2 linked regions of the Acidaminococcus fermentans DSM 20731 genome follow. Each later gene encodes a partner of the first gene's protein in a complex. Links are inferred from orthologs where the notes say so. Each region holds a gene or a part of one and is shown on either strand. Other genes may lie near its edges.

Evidence for each region. The genes of interacting proteins can lie anywhere in the genome.
Region 2: the proteins of trxA (region 1) and ACFER_RS07880 are in contact, whole or in part, in an NMR structure (PDB 2IPA), measured with the Bacillus subtilis proteins. The link is inferred for Acidaminococcus fermentans DSM 20731 from one-to-one orthologs.

Annotation. Positions count from the first base shown.
Region 1 is NC_013740.1:947,781-950,668, reverse strand. What follows is about bases 26-2,843. They hold trxA (thioredoxin), read right to left. Parts: upstream 1,685-2,843; coding sequence 1,367-1,684; downstream 26-1,366. Other genes in these bases: ACFER_RS04285 (3'-5' exoribonuclease YhaM family protein), read right to left, coding at 2,104-2,843; ACFER_RS04295 (glycosyltransferase family 2 protein), read right to left, coding at 408-1,349; ACFER_RS04300 (C40 family peptidase), read right to left, coding at 26-221. In the rest of the region: more of ACFER_RS04300, read right to left, coding at 1-25; more of ACFER_RS04285, read right to left, coding at 2,844-2,888. UniProt on the Bacillus subtilis protein: Participates in various redox reactions through the reversible oxidation of its active center dithiol to a disulfide and catalyzes dithiol-disulfide exchange reactions.
Region 2 is NC_013740.1:1,708,459-1,711,527, reverse strand. Bases 20-3,018 are described here. They hold ACFER_RS07880 (arsenate reductase/protein-tyrosine-phosphatase family protein), read right to left. Parts: upstream 1,728-3,018; coding sequence 1,311-1,727; downstream 20-1,310. Other genes in these bases: arsA (arsenical pump-driving ATPase), read right to left, coding at 1,724-3,018; arsB (ACR3 family arsenite efflux transporter), read right to left, coding at 271-1,314. Also shown: more of arsA, read right to left, coding at 3,019-3,069. UniProt on the Bacillus subtilis protein: Catalyzes the reduction of arsenate [As(V)] to arsenite [As(III)]. In vitro, can dephosphorylate para-nitrophenyl phosphate (pNPP).

The sequences.
Region 1 (2,888 bases):
GCCGCCAGCCCCATGCTGGCCTGGTATTTCTTTACCGCAGCCACGGTACGGGCTCCATAGACCCCGTCAGGGATCCCGATGTCATAGCCTTCCATCAGGAGCTGTTCCTGGATGGCTGCCACTTCCGGTCCCGACTGACCTGGTTTGAAACTGGCAAATACGTTCTGCGCAGGTAATGCCACTGCTGCGGTGGTCGCCGCTGCCAGCACTACGCCAAGCATCATCCTCCTAAATATAATAAACACATCCTCTCGATTACGCCTACGAAGTTAGCTGCCGGGTGCGGGTCGAGATGCCCTATTCCGAAGAAATTAACCCCACTTTGGTTCCCCCGTTCACATTGCTGTGATTCGGCTTTTTTATTTAGTTTTGCCGGCTCTTATTATAACAATTCTCTTATTTCCTGTCTATCGGCTGTTACCATTTTTCACGATATGTTCACGAATAATATACAAAGGTCTCTGCTTCACTTCATCGAAGATCCGGCCCACATATTCCCCCACAATACCGATGCCGATCAGCTCCACGCCTCCCAGGAAGAACTCTGCTGCAGCCAAAGTGGTCCACCCGGGCACCGCATCCTGGACGATATATTTCACATAAATGACATGACCGATCAGCAGGATGCTGCCCAGCCCGGCAATGCACCCCACATACAGAGCCAGACGCAGGGGCACCCGGGAAAACGCCGTAATTCCGTCCAGGGCAAATCGGAGCATTTTCCGCAGGCTGAACTTGGAATGGCCGGCAAACCGGGGCGGCGCCACAAATTCCAGGGTGGTGTACCGGAACCCCAGGTTGTTCACCATGCCCCGGATGAACCGGGCCCGTTCCCGGAACCGGTTCAGGGCATCCACCGCTTTCCTGTCCATAAGCCGGAAGTCGCTGCCCCCGGGAGTGATCCGGACCTCGCTCATGGAATTGATCAGTTTGTAGTATAAGCGGGACGTTATACTTTTGAACCAGGTAGCGTCCTCCGTGGATTTCCGCACGGTCTGGACGATTTCATAGCCCTCTTCCCATTTTTTCAGAAGGTCCGGCACCATTTCCGGAGGATGCTGAAGATCCCCGTCCATGGAAATCACCGCGTCCCCGGTGGACTGGTCCAGACCGCAGGTCAGGGCCAGCTGATGGCCGAAGTTCCGGGCAAACACATACCCCTGGACATGGGAATCTTTTTCCGCCAGTTCCCGGATCAGCAGACTGGTCCGGTCCCTGGATCCATCGTCAATGAACAGGATTTCATAGTCATACGGCAAAGGCGCCATTACTTGCGTAAGGCGCCTGTGAAACTCATGGATATTTTCCTCTTCATTGAAGACGGGCACGACAAAAGAAATCTTTTTCATGCAGCGTCTTCTCCTTTTTACAGAGCTGCCAGAGCCTGTTCATACGCTCCTTTGGGTTCGACCCCTACAAAGCGCTGGACTTCCTTCCCGGCTTTGAACAGTACCACCGTGGGAATGGCCGACACGCCAAAACGCATGGCCACATCCGGTACCTGATCCACATCCAGCTTGGCGAACTGGACTTCCGGATGTTCCCCGGCCAGTTCTTCGATCACCGGTGCCAGCATCCGGCAGGGACCGCACCAGGTGGCCCAGAAGTCCACCAGTACCGGTTTGTCCCCGGACTGCACCAGTTTGTCAAAAGCATCTGCACTGCCGATATGCATCATTTCCATCATATTTCCTCCTCCGTGCCTCAGGCACAAGGTACTTTTTCAGGTTGTGAGTGCTCAGTAAGCCGAGTTCTGTCTAGGATAATCATTTATCTAGCCCTGCAGTTGCCTGCAGGTTCAAGCAACGCTACCCGGAAGGCTCAGCGGGCCGCTTCATCCCTTCCCTATTTGGTCTTGCTCCGGATGGGGTTTACCAAGCCGGCCAATCACTTGACCGCTGGTGCGCTCTTACCGCACCGTTTCATCCTTACCGGCGAGCCGGCGGTTTGTTTTCTGTGGCACTTTCCTTAGGGTCGCCCCCACTGGACGTTATCCAGCATCCTGCCCTGCGGAGCTCGGACTTTCCTCATCAGCCACAAGGGCTGCCGCGATTATCTTTCCGCACTCACAGCTTGAAATGATACCATAGGTTGGGCAATCCGTCAAACCTTCCACAGGTACCGCTGTAACATTTTGTCGTATTCCCAGGTTTCGCTCCGTTCTTTTTCGTGGAACTGATTCATAATGGAATCCACTTCATCCGCATAATGGACGATAAAGGCTTCTTTGGTAACGCAAACCACCGGAGATCCCTTGTCCTGGTCCCCATGATGGCTCAGGATGATGTGGAGCAGCCGTTCCCGTTTGTCAGGAGACAGTTCCGGGATTTTCCGGGCAGCCCGGTCCACCGCCATGGCTCCGATGGAAATATGCCCCATGAGCCGGCCTTCCGTGGTGTAGGGAAAGCCCAGATCCGAAGAAATTTCCCGGATCTTCCCCAGATCATGGAGCAGGGCCCCGGCAATTACCAGGTCCAGATCCACCCCTCCGATGGCTCCGCTCATGGCCACCGCCAGACGGGTAACACACACCGTATGGTGGAGAAGACCTCCCACGTAGGCATGGTGCAGCCGCATCCCTGCCGGGTTCTTCAAAAACTGCCGGAGGGTGCTCCCGGAAAACAGGGTTTCCACCAGCTCCCGCAGCCCGTCATCCTGGATCCGGCCCATAAAGGCCTGGAATTCCATCTTGTACTTTTCCAGATCGATGTGGCCGCTGGGCAGCAGGTCGGACAAATCGTCCTCTTCCGTCACCGCCTGGACCTTCTGGACGATCACCTGGTAGGCCATGGTGGTGGAATATTTGTTCACATCCACCTTGCCCCCGATTATATAGGGTGTGGGGGCTTCCATGGTCCGGAGCCGGCCGATGGGGCCAGCTTCAAAAC
Region 2 (3,069 bases), 760 kb from region 1 along the record:
GGCTGAGGGAATACGGTATTGCTATGACCCCAACGCTGTAGGGGCCGATTGCTTTGATCGACCTGCTTACCGACCTGCCCTGCGTGCAAAAAATTCTTTTCCAACCACTACTCGCTATCCACCAGCCACTGAAAAAGGGGGTGTGAAAAAATGCTTTTTCACACCCCGTCACTAGTCACTAGTCACTAGCTGATGGAAGCCAGCTGACGCTAGCAAAATAAAGGCGCTGTGGATGATTTTTTCACAGCGCCTTTACTCCCTATGTTTTTGTCAGTTGTGGTCCAGTTGTTTCCTGTTGGCAATTTTCACCAGGCTCAGCATCACGGGGACCTCTGTCAGCACGCCTACGGTGGTGGCCAGGGCGGCGGGGCTGGTAACTCCGAACAGGGCAATGGCCACGGCTACGGCCAGTTCGAAGAAGTTGGAGGCACCGACCATGCCGGCCGGAGCTGCAATGTCATGTGGCAGATGGAGCAGGTTGCTGGCGCCATAGGCGATGGCAAAGATCAGATAGGTTTGAAGGACCAGGGGAATGGCGATCAGCAGGATATGGAAGGGATTGGACAGGATGACCTGGGCCTGGGAACTGAAAATGATCACCAGGGTCAGCAGCAGTCCCCAGGTGGTTGCCTGATCGAATTTATGGACAAAGATCTGGTTGAAATAAGCAGCACCTTTCCGCTCTATGACGCTGATCCGGGTCAGGATCCCTCCGGCAAGGGGAATCACTACGAACAGGAAGATGCTCAGGAACAGCACGCTGTAGGGAACAGTTACATGGGATACACCCAACAGGTATTTGACAATGGGTACGAATGCCACCAGGATGATCAGATCATTGGTGGCTACCTGGACAACCGTATAAGCGGGATCTCCTTTGGTCAGGGTACTCCATACAAATACCATGGCCGTACAGGGAGCAGCACCCAGGAGAACGGCCCCGGCCAGATATTGGGTGGCCAGTTCCTCTGGAATGAATCCGTGGAATCCATGATAAAAGAAGAAGGCAGCCAGACCATACATGGTAAAGGGCTTGATCAGCCAGTTGGTAATCCAGGTGACAAACAGTCCTTTGGGATGGCGCCCTACCTCACGGATGCTTTGGAAATCCACCTTCATCATCATGGGATAGATCATGATCCAGATCAGGATGGCAATGGGTATGGAAATCCCGTCAATCTGGAGCCGGTCCAGGAAACGGGGCACCGCCGGCAGGAAATGGCCTATCAGGACTCCAGCCACCATGCAGAGGAATACCCAAAGAGAAAGATACCGTTGGAACGGGCTGATGCCCTGATCTTTACCTTCCTTCATTTTGTGACATCTCCTTTCATCTGATCCCGGAGGGACAGCACCTGGGACCGGATGGTTTCTATAATGGTACGGAACTCTGGATCTGGTTTGCCGGCCGGGTCAGGGATTTCCCAGGTCAGGGTCCTCACCCCGGGCAGTACCGGACATTGGACACCGCAGCCCATGGTCACCACCATGTCCAGCGTGGGCAGGGATTCCAGTCTTTTGGGGAACTGGCCTTCTTTTTCCATGTCGATCCGGTACAGTTCCTTCATCAACCGCTGGGCGGTTGGATGGATCCGTTCTGCCAGACAGGTACCGGCAGAACGGCTGACAAACACATCTTCTGCCAGGTGACGGCCAAAGGCTTCGGCCATCTGGCTCCGGCAGGAATTTTGGATACAGAGAAAAGCGACAACAGGTTTTCGGTTCATAATGTTTCCAGCACCTTTCCTTTGATTTCTGCCTGTTTCCAGGGAATCACTGCCGCACAGCCGCTGGCGTGGGCTGCCACCTGGTTGATCCAGGGGATTTCCCGGTCCGCTTTGGCCTTTAGCAGAGGGCTTTGGGCGGCAGTCTGGCTGAAGCACCGGTTGATGATCCACCAGCGGCTGTAGAGCCGGGTCCGTTTCAAATCTGCTTCCAGACGCAGGGCTTCATACACAGGAGTGGCTTCTGGCAGGGTGACGATCACCACTTCCGTTTCCGGCCCTTTCAGCCGGGGCAGTAGCTGCTGGACGGCAGGGGGAACAGCACCCCGGGTCCGGCGGATCTCCCGGTCGTAGTTTTCTGTGGATTCCAGGAGCAGCAGGGTATGGCCGGTTGGGGCAGTGTCGATGATGACAATCCGGTCCCCGGACCGGGCCACGATTTCTGCAAATGCCCGGAACACGGCGATTTCCTGGGTGCAGGGGGAACGGAGGTCTTCTTCGATGTAAGCCAGATCTCCTTCTTTCAGGCCATTTTTCCGGGCCTGGTCCAGGACTTCCTTCTGGTAGCGGCGGAGTTCAGCCTGCTCATCGATCTGGCACAGCTGGAGCCGGTCCGTCTGATCCAGGATTTCCTGGAGATGGCCGGCCGGGTCGGTGGTGGTGAGCAGTACCTGGTGTCCCTTTTGGGCCAGACGGAGAGCCAGGGAGGCCGCTACAGTGGTTTTTCCCACGCCGCCTTTGCCCATGGTGAAGATGACCTTCCGATGATTCCGCTCCAGATCTTCCGCCACCTCCTGGAGGGTGTAGACGGGAGCCTGTTGTTCCCGTCCGGCGACTGGGGCCACTTCCCCTTTCAGGAGAGCCCGTACATGGTCCAGGCCGGTCACATTGTAGCTCCGGAAGGGAATCTGCCAGGATGGCAGGATTTTCAGCCCCTGGGACATTTCTGCCAGAGCCATCTGCTGTTTGGCAAAAAGTTCTTTGGTGACCGGATCATCGGTTTTTTCCAGCAGCCCGTTGATGATCAGCTGCTGGTTGCCGATGCCCAGTTTGGCCAGTTCCCGGGATGCCCGGTCCGCTTCCAAAAGCGGAGGCCGGTCAGGACGGGCCACCAGAAGCAGGGTGGTCCGGCCAGGATCCGCCAGCGTTTCTACAGCCTGCCGGTACAGGGCCTTCCGGCTTTCCAGGCCGGACAGTTGACCCAGACAGGAGGCTCCGTGGGTACTGGTGCTGATAAACTGGCTCCAGGCAGAAGGCAGCTGGAGCATCCGCAGGGTATGGCCGGTGGGAGCTGTATCGAAAATGATCTTATCATAAGCTGTGGCCGTTTCCGGATCTGTGAGGA